2 regions of the Vibrio crassostreae genome follow, and region 2 is predicted to be linked to the other one. Evidence: predicted binding sites of a transcription regulator. Region 2 holds the regulator's gene; the other holds the start of a gene.
The links. The regulator PurR, encoded in region 2, represses purine synthesis genes. The targets are predictions, from matches to a motif close to TNANGNAAACGTTTNCNTNA.
Positions count from the first base shown of each region.

Region 1: a site for PurR is predicted at 1,904-1,923, ahead of OC193_RS12300 (NCS2 family permease). Genes of this name have one in related genera too.

Region 1 is NZ_AP025476.1:2,758,818-2,766,656, reverse strand. Features, by position in the region: gene OC193_RS12305 (aminoacyl-histidine dipeptidase) at 1-879, opposite strand, end outside; gene OC193_RS12300 (NCS2 family permease) at 1,944-3,233, shown strand; gene gpt (xanthine phosphoribosyltransferase) at 3,318-3,782, shown strand; gene frsA (esterase FrsA) at 3,871-5,124, shown strand; gene crl (sigma factor-binding protein Crl) at 5,269-5,658, shown strand; gene proB (glutamate 5-kinase) at 5,735-6,919, shown strand; gene OC193_RS12275 (glutamate-5-semialdehyde dehydrogenase) at 7,011-7,839, shown strand, end outside.
Region 2 is NZ_AP025476.1:2,319,793-2,327,631, reverse strand. Features, by position in the region: gene OC193_RS10345 (TfoX/Sxy family DNA transformation protein) at 65-655, opposite strand; cyclic di-GMP riboswitch class I at 783-868, opposite strand; gene purR (HTH-type transcriptional repressor PurR) at 1,039-2,043, opposite strand; gene torD (molecular chaperone TorD) at 2,359-3,006, opposite strand; gene torR (two-component system response regulator TorR) at 3,292-4,005, shown strand; gene elyC (envelope biogenesis factor ElyC) at 4,207-5,055, opposite strand; gene cmoM (tRNA uridine 5-oxyacetic acid(34) methyltransferase CmoM) at 5,171-5,956, shown strand; gene mukF (chromosome partition protein MukF) at 6,082-7,419, shown strand; gene mukE (chromosome partition protein MukE) at 7,400-7,839, shown strand, end outside.

The DNA of each region.
Region 1 (7,839 bases), 440 kb from region 2:
AGTTGAAAGAAGCTCTGTGTAGTCGTTGTATAGAGAAGCCAGTTTCTCTTGGTTTGCAGCAGGTACTGCAACCGTTACGAAACCTTCACGAGGGATCGCATTACGTAGGCTACCGCCTTTGAATTCGACGATGCGTAGGTCTAGCTCTTTCGCGTGACCCGCTAGGAAGCGAGCAAGCAGTTTGTTTGCGTTTGCACGGCCTGTGTGGATATCACAACCAGAGTGACCGCCTTTAAGGCCTTTCAACGTTAGCTTGCGTGTTACGAAATCAGCAGGAATTGCATTACGTGCAACTTCAAATGTCATTGCGCCGTCGATACCGCCAGCACAACCCATGTACACTTCGCCTTCTTGCTCTGAATCGGTGTTAAGAAGGATATCGCCTTCTAACCAACCCGCTTCAAGACCGAAAGCACCAGTCATGCCTGCTTCTTCGTCTACTGTTAGTAGAACTTCGATAGGGCCGTGCTGGATTTCGTTTGAAGCAAGAACCGCTAGGCAAGAAGCCATGCCCATGCCGTTATCAGCGCCAAGCGTTGTCCCTTTTGCTGTAACCCACTCACCATCGATGTATGGTTGGATTGGATCTTTAGCGAAGTCATGAACGGTGTCTTCGTTCTTTTGTGGAACCATATCGATGTGAGCTTGTAGCACCACACCTTTTTTGTTTTCCATACCCGGCGTTGCTGGCTTCTTGATGAATACGTTGCCCGTTGGGTCACGACGTACATCTAGGCCTTGCTCTGTTGCCCAAGCAATAATGTATTGAGCAAGCTCTTCTTCATGCTTTGAAGGGTGTGGGATTGAGCAAATCTTATCGAAGAACTGCCAAATAGGGGCAGGGGATAATTTACTGATCTCAGAATGGAATTCAGACACGGATGACTCCTTTTTTATTTGATAACCATATATTTAGGGTTTTTATAGGTGAAAACTTAGAACAAAAATCTAAAATATGGGTCTGTTTTGATGGCAACAGCATACCACTAGAGTGTTTTGACGAGTAGCGGTTCTAAACCTCAAATAGCTCAAATTTTGAAAGCGATCTTGTCCATCTGATCATGATTAAGCGCTTTGATGCTTATAAATGACACAGGCAAACGTTTGTTTAATTCTTTTCTGTAATTTAATTACGAAAATAAGTTTGAAAAATAACCATAAATAGCCAAAAGTGTGACGTATAGCAAAAAATGCTTGTAATCTTTTTTCTTTAGGGTATATTAATAACCAGCTTCTGAGACGAAGAGTAAATGCTCAAAGGATGAGTCCGTTTTATCGCCTCCAAGGAACCGAGAAATCAAATTTGTTTTTTATTGATTTATTAAGGTGATAGTTATGAAAGGTTTACCATCTGCAATGTTCTGGCTTAACAGCTCTGTTTACACTAGCAACTTTGCATACCCTACAAGCTTTGGTTACTAATACCGTAAGCATGTAACTCGAACAGTTTTGTTCACCCCTATATATTGGAATTCTTTTACAGCCCTTTTGGTTGACAGATTCTACCGCCACTCAGTTTTGAGTGGCGTTTTTTTTGCCTGCTACTTTTCCAAACCGCTTTATCTCATCTCTTTTCCTGTTGCTCTGCGTGGTTGTTTTTTAAGCGCCAAAATATCAATTTGCGCCTTATTACTGATCCTGTTGAAAAATACACAACTCTTGTGGGTTTGAATTCAGAATTTAATGGCTAGATTCTCTATCAAAATAACCGATGGTCGAAAAAGTAACCAAGATTTTTCATTGTGCTTAATGGGCTTAATTAACTGTTTATTATGATTATTCCTTGGTAATTACTGCGTTTTTAATCGCTTTGTTTCATACGGCATTCTGATAAATATCGATTAGAGCCTTAATTCTATCTGGAATTTGTTATTTGATAACTTTATAATCCACAGCCAATCGATTACGCAACCGTTTACTTTTTACCCTTATAGGATTCGATAATGTTCGAAAAGCTATTCAAACTCAGTGAAAATGGCACCAATGTGCGCACTGAAATCATCGCAGGTCTAACAACCTTCCTAACAATGGCTTACATCATTTTTGTAAACCCAATGATTCTAGCTGATGCTGGTATGGACCATGGCGCTGTATTTGTAGCAACCTGTTTAGCGGCTGCTATTGGCTGTTTCATCATGGGCTTTGTTGCTAACTACCCAATCGCTCAAGCACCAGGTATGGGGTTGAACGCTTTCTTTACCTACGCAGTTGTTATGGGTATGGGTTATACGTGGCAAGTTGCTCTGGCAGCGGTTTTCGTATCAGGTGTAATCTTCATTTTCTTAAGTATCTTTAAGATCCGTGAATGGATTATCAACTCGATTCCTATGTCTCTACGTGTTGGTATCTCTGCGGGTATCGGTCTTTTCCTAGCGTTTATTGCACTGAGCAATGCTGGCATCGTTGTTTCTAACCCAGCAACTAAAGTATCTCTGGGCGATATTACTGCTATTGCTCCTATCCTAGGTTCATTAGGCTTCTTCCTAACGATTGCTCTTGTTCACCGTGGCGTGAAAGGCGCAGTAATGATTGCGATTCTAGCTATCACAGCTCTTGGCATTGTTATTGGTGACGTTCAATACGGCGGCATCATGTCTACACCACCAAGCCTTGCTCCTACATTCATGCAGCTTGATTTCTCTGCTGTATTTGAAATCGGTATGATTTCAGTGGTATTCGCATTCTTGTTCGTCGATTTGTTCGATACAGCGGGTACTCTGGTTGGTGTTGCAACGAAAGCAAACCTAATCAAAGAAGACGGCAAACTACCTCGCTTGAACAAAGCACTGCTTGCTGACTCTACAGCAACATCTATTGGTGCACTGCTAGGTACATCAAATACTACTTCTTATGTTGAGAGTGTTGCGGGTGTCGCTGAAGGCGGCCGTACAGGTCTAACAGCGGTTGTTGTTGGTATCTTATTCCTACTGGCTCTTTTCTTCTCGCCACTTGCAGGTATGATTCCGGCTTACGCAACATCAGGTGCACTTTTCTATGTAGCAATTCTGATGATGTCTGGCCTAGTTGGCATTGATTGGCGTGATCTTACGGAAGCAGCACCAGTCGTGGTAACATGTCTGCTTATGCCGCTGACGTACTCTATCGCTGAGGGTATCTCACTAGGTTTCATCGCTTACGCTGCAATTAAGCTGCTAAGTGGTAAAGGTCGCGACGTTTCACCTGCTGTGTGGGTAATGTCGGCTATCTTTATTCTTAAATACATTTTCGCTTAATCGTCTAGATTTCTGCTTAATCGCTGAAGAGGCTATGTTTGAGATAGCCTCTAATAACATGACAAAATTATTAGGTTTTATACTATGAGCAACAAATTCGTTATCACTTGGGACAACATGCAGACTTACTGCCGTCAACTTGCTGAAAAGCAAATGCCAGCAGAGCAGTGGAAAGGCATCTGGGCAGTAAGCCGTGGTGGTTTGGTTCCTGGTGCAATCTTGGCTCGTGAACTAGGTATTCGTCACGTAGATACGATTTGTATTTCTAGCTACGACCACGATCACCAACGTGATATGACAGTAGTTAAAGCACCTGAAGGTGACGGCGAAGGCTTCCTAATCGTTGAAGACTTGGTTGATAGTGGTGACACTGCACGTAAGCTTCGCGAAATGTACCCTAAAGCGAAACTGATCGCTGTATGTGCAAAACCATCTGGCGCTGATTTGCTAGACGAGTACATTGTTGATATCGCTCAAGACACATGGATTGAGCAACCTTGGGATACTAGCCTAAGCTACGTTGAGCCAGTAAATCGCAAGTCAAAATAAGCGTAAACTTAGTTTTTTGAGAAATGACCCTTTATAGGGTCATTTTTTTTATATGATTAGTGACAACCATTTCTTATTAAGTATCCCAATGTCTGAACCAGAAGAAACGAGCTCGAACCTTTCGGAAACTTTGTTTGTAAAGCACAAGCAGGCGAAAGAGACCTCAATGTTGACACAATACATGCCAAGCTCTGAAGCGTTATTGGATGAGAAGCGTGAACAGCAAAACTCATCATGGTACCGAAACCTAAGACGTCTTCAGTGGGTATGGCAAGGCGTTAATCCAATAGAGCAAGAAGCGGTATTGGCTCGCATCGCGTCATCAGATAACTCTCGTACAACCGATGAGTGGCTTGATACGGTTATGGGTTACCGAAGTGGTAATTGGGCATACGAATGGACCAAGCTGGGTATGCAACATCAGAATCGTTCTAATGAAAAGAACGGTGAAGAGATGGCTGAAGAGCTGTTTTCAGCATCGTTGTGTTTCAGTATTGCGGGTTACCCACATCTCAAGAACGACAATTTGGCAGCTCAGGCTCAAGTGTTGGCCAACGCAGCCTATTCTGAAGCGATTAAGCACACCAAGTTGATCGTCAAGCAGATTGATATTCCGTACCAAAACAAGAAGATCAAAGCGAACTTGCATCTAACTAAAACAGACAAACCACAACCAGTTGTGATTGTCAGCGCGGGTCTCGATAGCTTACAAACTGATATGTGGCGCTTGTTTAGGGATTATTTAGCACCTAAGAACATTGCTATGTTAACGGTAGACATGCCATCGATAGGGCACAGTGCGCATTGGCCTTTGACAGAAGACTCGTCTTGTCTTCACCAAGCTGTGCTGAATGAGCTACCTAACATTCCATGGGTGGATCACCACAAAGTGGGTTTATTTGGCTTCCGCTTTGGCGGCAATGCGATGGTCAGATTATCTTTCCTTGAGCAACATAAGATAAAAGCATGTATCTCTTTAGGCGCGCCAATTCACGATATCTTTGTTCATGCCGACAAACTTAAGCAGATGCCTAAGATGCATTTGGATGTGTTGGCTTCGCGTCTTGGTAAAGGGGCGGTCGATATCAATAGTCTTTCTGGGCAATTGATGGCGTGGTCACTGAAGGTGCAAGGTTTGCTGTCAAACAGTAAAACCAGTGTTCCTATCTTGGCATTGGCCTTAGAGGGTGATCCTGTATCACCACCGATGGATAATCAACTGGTTGCTATTTACAGTGATTACGGAAAAGCGAAGAAAATCAAAGCTAAGTCAATTACACAAGGTTATGAGCAATCCCTCGAATTGGCGATAAAGTGGCTTGAGGATGAATTATTTAGATGACATTTCTCCTAAATTAGTTAAGCATGAAAAGTGTACAAACTAAGTACCTGATACTCAGTAATAATTTATAAAATCCAATTGCGTAGTTTCTACGTATAACAGTCTGAGTAACGTCATTCTTAACATTGAAAATGGAGATTCAATATGTCAGAAGTGACACAACAACCTACGCATTACCGCTTGTTGAATGTTTTAAAGGCGATTGGGCCATACTTGAGGGAACCGCAATCAGAAGAAGGTCATTATATCTTTGATTGCTTGTCTGTATGTGTGAACGATAAAAAATCACCAGAAGAACGCGAGTTTTGGGGCTGGTGGCTGGAGTTGGACAAGTCGGAAGAGGGATATTCGGCGAAGTACAATATCGGTAAATACAACATCGATGGTAACTGGGATTCTTTGCCGTTACCTAAAAAGGCGGTCGCTGAGGTCTCTCGAACTCAAGAAGCCTTCCACAAAAAACTGGTTGATGAACTTCAAAGTAAGTTTGAAATCAGTATCCAATTAGACGAAGAGTCTGTCGAATTCGTCTAATTTTAAAGGTTACTCTTCTATATAAAGCAAAAAGGTGCGATTTCGCACCTTTTCTGCTTGTGAATTCCCCTTTTGATTGCTAAAACATCACCTCTTATTTGTTTTATCCATAAAAGACTTCATGACAACAAATCATCAAAGCGGGACAACAACACAACGTAAAACTGTCGTTGTTAAACTGGGTACCAGTGTCTTAACTGGTGGAACATTGGCATTAGATCGTGCTCACATGGTTGAGCTGGTTCGTCAATGTGCAGAATTAAAAAAACAAGGCCACTCTGTGGTTATGGTTTCGTCTGGTGCAATTGCAGCAGGACGTGAGCACCTTGGTTACCCCGCACTTCCCAACTCAATGGCGAGCAAACAGTTGCTTGCGGCAGTTGGGCAAAGCCAGTTGATTCAAGTTTGGGAGTCTTTGTTTGCTATCTATGGCCTTAAGATTGGTCAGATGCTACTGACTCGTGCTGATCTCGATGATCGCGAGCGTTTTCTGAATGCACGTGACACGATCAACGCACTTGTTGAACACGATATTATTCCGGTAGTAAACGAAAATGATGCAGTAGCAACCAACGAAATTAAAGTGGGCGACAATGATAACTTGTCGGCATTAGTGGGTATTTTGTGCGGTGCTGATAAGCTTTTGCTACTAACAGACCAAAAAGGCCTGTTTACGGCTGACCCTCGTAAAGACCCAAATGCTGAGCTCATCAAAGAAGTGAAAACCATTGATGACACACTGCGTAAGATTGCAGGCGGCAGCGGTACAACGTTAGGTACTGGCGGCATGGCGACAAAACTGCAGGCTGCGGATATTGCTCGTCGCGCTGGCATCGAAGTGATTATTGCTGCGGGCAGTGCTGAAAATGTGGTGTTTGACTCACTGAGTGACAACCCACAAGGCACACGTTTCTTGCCGTTAGCCGAAGCGCTTGAAAACCGTAAACGCTGGATTTTAGCGGGTCCGGCTTCAGCTGGTGACATTGTGGTCGACGACGGTGCAGTAAACGCAGTCAACACCAAAGGCAGTAGCTTGTTGGCTAAAGGGGTTGTTCGAGTTAAAGGCGAGTTCTCTCGTGGTGAAGTTACCCAAGTCACAGACAGCAAAGGCAAAGTAGTAGCGCGTGGTATCGCTAGCTACTCAAGCCAAGACCTAGCAAAAATAGCAGGCAAGCACAGTAAAGATATTGGCGACATCCTTGGTTACGATTACGGGTCAGAAGTCATTCACCGTGACGACCTAGTCGTGATTCAAGAGTAGCTCGTGATGATAAGGCGATGAGCCGCGAGTTTAGACATCGCGAATCGCCTTTTTACATCCAAAGACAGACAGAATTTAGGGAGAGTTAAACGTGGATTTAACTAACATGGGTATCGCAGCAAAAGACGCTGCTTTCCACCTAGCGACCGCATCTACGGCGCAAAAGAATAAAGCATTGGCGATCATCGCTGATGAACTAGAAGCAAACGCAGCAACGATTTTAGAAGCGAATGCGAAAGATATCGAACTAGGTCGCGAAGCCGGTTTAACTGATGCACTGCTTGACCGTCTACTTCTTAACGAAGAGCGCTTAACAGGCATTGCTAACGATGTTCGTAACGTAATTAGCCTGAATGACCCAGTAGGCAGCGAAATTGACAGCAAGGTACTGGAAAACGGCATGTCATTGTCTCGCCGTCGCGTACCGCTTGGTGTGGTTGGCGTTATCTATGAAGCGCGTCCGAACGTAACGATTGATATTGCGGCATTGTGTCTGAAGACTGGTAACGCAAGTATCCTACGTGGCGGTAAAGAGACGTTTTTCTCGAACATGGAACTGGTTAAAGTAATCCAGTCTGCATTAGAGAAAGCGGAACTTCCTGCGGCTTCTGTTCAGTACATCGAAAAACCGGATCGTGAACTCGTATCTCAACTGCTTAAGCTAGATGACTATGTTGACATGATCATTCCTCGTGGTGGTGCTGGCTTGCACAAGATGTGTAAAGAGAACAGCACCATTCCAGTGATCATCGGTGGTTTCGGTATCAGCCATATCTTTGTTGATGAAAGCGCTGATCTTGAGAAGTCTGTCGATGTGGTTGAAAACTCGAAAGTTCAACGTCCATCTGCATGTAACTCATTGGATACACTGCTAGTGCATGAAGCTGTTGCTGAAGCTTTCCTTACTAAGCTGAAACAGC
Region 2 (7,839 bases):
ATCAGATATAAAAAAAGCCGCAGTAAATGCGGCTTAGTTATGTATATAGATTGCACTGACAATGTTAATTGACCCGATTGATAAGCTCTTCGCGACGCTGCTGCGGTATAACAGACCAATGTGTACCATTGATCGCGCCTTCTAGCGCCCAAAGTAGTTCAATACTGACAGAAGACGCATGCGATTCTTTGATGGCGTTAAATGCGTTTACAGAGCCAGATTCATATAAACGTTCTACAGAATCGATCCCTGCCTTTTTCAACATACGCTCGGTAGCGAGTCGAAGATTAGGCAGATCTTTGAGTCGGGTCGGCTTAGCAGAAGACTGCTCAGCTTTTTCTTCTTTAGCAAAACCTAGAGACGTGGTTGCAAGTTGCAAGATTTTTTCTTGGTCTTGCCATAAGCCTTCAGGTAAAGCGAAATATTTAGTAACGACAGGGAAACCACGTTTTTTGTAGACGTATGGTTGAAACCCTTGTTGTTCGAATTGTTTCGTTGTGCCTCTGTCTGCGCGTATGTGCAACTGGTCATTTACAACCAGAGCAAACATAGTGTCATCAGCAAAAAGACCGAAGCCACCAAACATTGAGCGTGATTTTATTTTTCCTAGGGACTCAAATAACTTCATCGAGTCCTTTAGTATCGGTTTATCCATGTTATTTATCTCGGTGTATTTGAACTACGCCACCAAATAAGCAGGTCCGAGAGATTAGCAAAATGTTGCAATTACATTGTCAATAAGCCGTAAATTACTAAATTATTAGTAGTTACTGCATTTTGCCATCGGTAACCCCGCTACCATACCAACGAGTGGTTTAGGCCGGAAGCTTTGCGTCTCACTCTTTCGAGTGGTTTGCCCTGTGCGTGACTGATTGAATAGAATAAAGTTTTTGTTGAATGAAGCTCACAGTTGATATTTCAAAATGTGACATTGCTTCAATTAATGATCTTTCCATTGTGCATATAGGTTCATTATAGTTGTTGATAAAAAAAGCGCACCTAAAGGTGCGCTTGATGACATTAAACTTGAATTATCAATTAATTTAACGTTTTAACTGTACTTCGCTCAACAATTTCAGGGTGCATTTCGAAGACGCGTTTTTCGTGGTCTTTGTCTTTGATGCGCTCTAATAGAATTTCGAATGCATTCTTACCAACACGACGTTTTGGTTGGTGAACTGTCGTTAACGGTGGAGAGAAGTATTCAGCCAGTTCGATGTTGTCGTAACCGATCACTGAGATATCTTCAGGAATGCGAATGCCTTTTTCTTGCAGGCGGCTCATTAGGCCGAGTGCCATTGTATCGTTAAAGCAGAATACCGCCGTTGGGCGATCTTCCATCTCAACGATTTGTTCTGCAGCAAGTACTGCTGTATCACACTCGAAGTTGCCTTCGATGATCATATTTTCATCGGCAGAAATCTTAGCTTCGTTGAGTGCGCGCTTGTAACCGGCAATACGTTCAACACATGCTGCTTTGTCTAAGTGGCCACTTAAACATGCAATCTTAGAGTGACCGCGTTCAATAAGGTATTTGGTCGCTAGGTAGCCACCTTCTTCAGAGTTATCGATGATCTTATCAGCCTGAGAGCTCTCAGGGCCCCAGTCCATGATAACTTTAGGGATGTCAGCGTGACGGTCTAACATCTCTCTTAGTTCTTCAGTTAGGTCAGAACACATAACTAAGATGCCATCTACACGTTTCTCTGCAAGCATTCGAATGTAGTCACGTTGCTTCTCATAGATACCGCCCGTATTACACAGGATCAAAGTGTAACCTTGACGGTAGCAGTAGCTCTCAACACCATCGATAACTTCAGAGAAGAATAAGTTAGTTGATTGAGTCACAAGCATGCCGATAGTGCGTGTGGTATTACACTTCAAACTACGAGCAACAGCACTTGGTGCATAGTTGAGTTCATCTACGGCTTTGTTTACTTTTTCTTGAGTTGCTTCTGCAACAAAGCGAGTTTTATTGATTACGTGAGAAACGGTTGTTGTTGATACGCCGGCTAAGCGAGCGACATCTTTTATAGTGGCCATGGTTTTATCCTATTAGAAGCTACTTTCCCCAAGTACGGAATAAAGTAGCCGTTAAGCTACCTAACTAAGAGCTTAAATTTGTAGGGCTCTTTGGGTACTAAAGTGCTAAAAAACAAAAAACCGCTATTGAGCGGCTTGTCTTAACACCGAAATGCTCTGAACTTTAATAAGTATAGCATTTCGTGAATGTTTCATATTTTATCGTTTGCGGTCACAATTTTAGACTGACTAGAAATTACTCGCAATAAAATTCACCCAGAAATCCGGGTGAATTGTCACATTCTACTGAATTTATTTACCTAGTCATCCAATAAGCTATTCACCAGCTAAATATTGAGTGTCTAATTGACAGAATGCGAGTAGCAAAGATGAGACGGAGGCGTAGAAACCGAATTCATCAACGTCATGACATTTCACGTTGAACTTTGGTACCCAAGTCAGCAGTTGTTGTTCGATAAACTGCTGTTGAACGGCAAATGAATTCTCTAGCTCTTCTTCAATATCCGTTTCGTTTGAACGAATGATCAAGTTACCAAGGAAATCGAGTTCGATAGCAATGTGGTCTGCTGGCTCTTTTAGATCTTGGTTCACCACTAAATTGTGCTTAGCCATGATCTCTTCCATATCTTTTGCAGGCTTATCATTCAAAAGGCCAGTTTCACCGATATACATAGAAGCGTAAGGAAGAGCACCGTGTTTATCTGTTTTTAAGAAAAGATCGCAAAAGTCTGCAGACAATTCTAGTTGAGCATCTTCACGTGTTTGTAGGCGGTTAAGCGCATCCACTAGCTTATCAATCGCTGGCTTTAGTGTTTCATTTTCGCCTAAACCAGTCAGGAAAGAACGAATTTCAACAGAGTGGTAGTGATCGAGTTCTTCTTGAGTGAGCTCTTTGGCAAATAAGCTTGATAGCCACCAGTATATTTCTGCTCTTTGCTCGTTGAACGCTTTCGTATCTTTCATTTGTTAGATCCTGACTTAGTCTTGTGATGTTACTTATATGCATCTTGAAGTCACTTGGGCATAAGCACACCAAGGCTGAATAACAAGGTTATTTGCGAAACGCAAAGTTACTCGTTAGTAGTAATGCCTATATTGAATTGCGATGGACGATAAATAGCAAGGTTTAAGATTGTCTTGTATCAAAAAAAATCCATGTTTCTGGCTTTTATCTTCTGTACTACTAGAATTGTTACGAGTTATGAATAGAATAGTCACTGAAACTATTAAATAAGAAAAGTGGTGTAGATGAGCTATCACGTATTAGTCGTAGAAGATGATGTGGTAACCCGCAGTAAACTGGTTGGATACTTCCAGAACGAAGGTTACACAGTGAGCGAAGCGGAAAGCGGCGCTCAAATGAGAAGCGTGTTAGAAGAAAACAACGTTGACCTCATTATGCTGGACATCAACTTACCAGGCGAAGATGGATTGATGCTAACTCGCGAATTACGCAGTCAATCAGACATTGGAATTATTTTAGTTACTGGACGCACGGATAGCATCGACAAAATCGTTGGCCTTGAAATGGGCGCGGACGATTACGTTACTAAACCCTTCGAACTCCGCGAGTTATTGGTTCGAGTTAAAAACCTACTTTGGCGTATTTCTGCCGCTCGTAAAACGGCAGCTGGCGCAGTAGAAGAAACATCAGACGAGTCTGTGGTTCGTTTCGGTGAGTGGACATTTGATATTCCTCGTCGTGCGCTAAGCAAAAATGGCGAGCCAGTGAAGCTGACTAAAGCTGAATACGAACTGTTGGTGGCTTTGTCTTCTTACCCTAACCAAGTATTAAGTCGCGAACGTATTCTGAATATGATCAGCCACCGAGTGGATGCACCGAATGACCGTACGATCGACGTACTGATTCGTCGCATGCGTGCAAAAATGGAATTCGACCCTAAGAACCCACAAATCTTTGTGACGGTTCACGGTGAAGGTTACATGTTTGCTGGTGACTAATGTTCTACGTGAACTTTTAGTTGGGAACGACATATGAACGAAAAAGCCGAGACATCATTGATGTCTCGGCTTTTTTATTGCTTAGCGGTTGTCGTTATCGAACTGACAGTCTACGAATTGTTTTACGATTCTACCTACCAATAAGCGGATTTAAACATTAGGCTGAGTTAGGCATAAGCAGAGAGAAACATCAGGTTGAGTTTACTGCGCTGCAGAAACTTCACCATATTCTTCAGTTAAGCTTGAAGGCTCAGGAACAACAATTGGCTCTTCCGATATATCGTTACTGGTGTCTAACCAGTCACGTAGGCTTTGCCAAACCAATCCCATGGTCTCGTGCCAGTAACGCTCTGTCTGTTCCAGATAGATCGCTTTAGGCATGTACTTATTCCAAGGCTCAACAATCCCTTCTTGTGCAAGATAGTTGGTTGGTGCTGGCAAGGGTTTCATGCCGGCAGCATTGAATTCGTTCAGTGCGCGAGTCATATGGCTCGCTGAAGTCACCAACACCATTCTTTTATTCTTAACGAACGCAGCGGCTTGACGGGCTTCTTCCCAAGTGTCTTTTGCTGTTTCAAGCAGAATGATATCAGGCTTCGCAACACCAAGTGCTAGTGCAACTTTAGCCATCATTCTTGCGTTACTTACTTCAGTGCCAGCACCATAGCCAGACAAAATGAGTTTCGCACCAGGGTAAAGACGTAGAATACGAATCCCTTCACTTAAGCGCATCAGGCCGGTGCGGCTCAGTTCTGATGTCGGTGGAATTTGGTCATCTACGACGTGACCACTTCCGAGAACCATCACGTAATCGACGGTTTCATCGACAGGTAAAAAAGCGGTGTGTTGCCTTTCCATTGGCATTAAAAGTTGACTAGAAACTGGTTGGAAAGCGATTAGGAAAATACCACATAGGGCTGAAAGGGTGATTAGGCAACCCGTCTTCCTTTTGGTAGTAAACATCACTAGGGCTAAACCTAGAAAAGCGAGAATTAACATTGCTGGTAGTGGCATCAATAGCGAAGACACTACTTTTTTCAGCTCAAACATATCCGAATAGTCCGAAAAAACATCACTTAGTAGTAAAAAGAGACATCGCCTCTTTATTCCTGAAATTCCTGTGACAGAATAGCAGGCACGATAGGACATAATAACTCAAGTAGCCGTGACTGAAGACCGTAATTTCGACGATATTGCCCACAAATTTGCAAAAAATATTTACGGCTCTGACAAAGGAGAGATCCGTCAGATCATCGTATGGGAAGATTTAGAACAAGCTTTGAGCAAATTTGAGCAATCAGCTTCTCCGCTGCATGTGCTTGATGCTGGAGGCGGGCTTGCACAGATGTCGCAAAAAATTGCCGCGCTTGGGCATACCGTTTCTCTGTGTGATCTCTCTTCTGAAATGCTGAAGATCGCAGAAGAAAGTATCAGCAAAGCGGGTTTGCTAGAGCAATATCGATTTATTCATTCACCGGTACAAAAAGTCGCAGAACATCTCGATGAGAAAGTCGATTTTGTGATGTTTCATGCCGTAATGGAATGGTTAGCCGATCCTAAAGAGGCGCTTGATTTATTGCTTGAACAAGTTAAACCGGGTGGCGTTGCCTCGATAATGTTTTACAACCACCACGGATTAGTTCTGAAAAATGTGATTTGTGGCAACATTCCTCATGTATTGAATGGGATGCCACATCGAAAACGGTTTAAGCTGCAACCACAAAAAGGCTTGAAGCCGGAAGAGGTTTATCAATGGATAGAAGACGCTGGTCTAGAAATCTGTGGTAAATCAGGCATTCGCTCTTTCAGTGACTACATAGGTAATATGGAGTACATGGGCGATTACCAATTTGAAGATGTATTGGAACTGGAAAAACAGCTATGTCGCCAAGAGCCATATCTGTCACTAGGCCGTTATATTCACGTTTGGGCTCAAAAACCTGCGCAATAACAGCGGTGAATGTGGTAAAAGAAGCCACAACATGCGCTATGCAATCGTAAGAAGCCCGCGTCATAAAGAAATAGGCGTCATATCTAACATGTTCGATATGACGAAGAACAGTAACAGGAACCACAATGAGTGAAATGACTCAAACTGCCGAAGAGCAGCCAATTGATGAGTTGGTGGGCTGGGTCAAGCAGCATGATTTTTCATTAAACTTGCCACCAGAGCGCTTAGCATTTTTGATTGCTATCGCAGTACTAAGCAATGAAAGGTTCGATGAAGAGTTGGGCGAAGGTGAACTGCACGATGCATTTACCATCGTCACTCGACTGTTTGAAGATACTGGCGAAGCGTCCGCGTTTCGTGCCAACAATGCCATCAATGAGTTGGTTAAACAGAAGCTGATTAGCCGCTTTACTAGCGAAATCACCGATGGTGCGAGTATTTACCGTTTGTCGCCATTAGCGATTGGTATCTCCGATTATTACTTACGTCACCGTCAGTTCTCTAAATTAAAATTGTCTATTCAGCTTTCTATGGTTGCGGACGAGATGGCTAAAGCCATTGAAGCAGCGCAAAAAGGTGGAACTCCAGGACATTGGAGAAAGAACGTTTACGGCGTGCTCAAGTATTCTGTTGGTGAAATTTTCGATCAGATCGATCTTAACCAACGTGTTATGGATGAGCAGCAGCAAACCGTTAAGCAGCAAATTGCCGACCTTTTAAACAAAGATTGGCGAGAAGCGATCAACAACTGTGAAACCTTGCTATCAGAAACCTCGTCCACGCTAAAAGAGTTGCAAGACACCTTGCAAGCAGCGGGTGATGAACTGCAAACACAGATCCTCGATATTCAAGAAATTGTTTACGGTGACGATGAACTCGAGTTCGTTGGCGAAACCCTGTTCGGCTTGCAGATGAAGCTCGACCGAATCACCAGTTGGGGTCAGCAAGCGATCGATTTGTGGATCGGCTACGACCGCCACGTTCACAAGTTTATCCGTACCGCGATTGATATGGATAAAAACCGTGCCTTTAGCCAACGCTTGCGTCAGTCGGTTACCGACTACTTTGATGCGCCTTGGTTATTGACCTACGCCGATGCTGAAAAGCTTACCGATTTGCGTGATGAAGCCTTAGTACTTCGTGATGACGAAGTAACGGGCCAAGCACCAATCGACGTAGAATACGAAGAATTTGAGCAAGTGAATGATCTGCTTTCAGATCGAATTGCAGAGATGTTAAAAGCTCACAAACAGCAAGGCGCGCCAATTGATCTTGGCCTTGTGTTACGCGATTACCTCGCTGAACACCCTCGCACACACCATTTTGATTTAGCCAGAATTGTTGTCGACCAAGCCGTGCGCTTAGGTTACTCAGAATCTGACTATCAGGCTATTCAGCCAGATTGGCAGGCAATCAACGATTTCGGTGCAAAGGTACAAGCAAATGTCATTAACAAGTACTGATGATTACATGCCAGAGAAACTGGTAAAAGCGATAGCGAACCCATTGTTCCCTGCGCTAGACAGCATGCTGCGTTCAGGTAAGCATATTTCAACAGAAGACTTAGATAACCACGCGTTACTTTCTGATTTTGAAGTTGAGCTTCAGCATTTCTACCAACGCTACAACACCGAGCTTGTGAAAGCGCCAGAAGGCTTTTTTTACCTGCGTCCGCGTTCTACGTCGCTAATCGGTCGTAGTGTTTTGTCTGAGCTAGACATGCTTGTTGGTAAGGTACTGTGTTTCTTGTACCTAAGCCCAGAGCGTCTAGCACACGAAGGTATCTTTACTAACCAAGAGCTGTTTGATGAGTTGATGTCGTTAGCGGATGAGAAAAAACTCATGAAGCTTGCGACAAACCGTGCGTCGGGTTCTGATTTAGA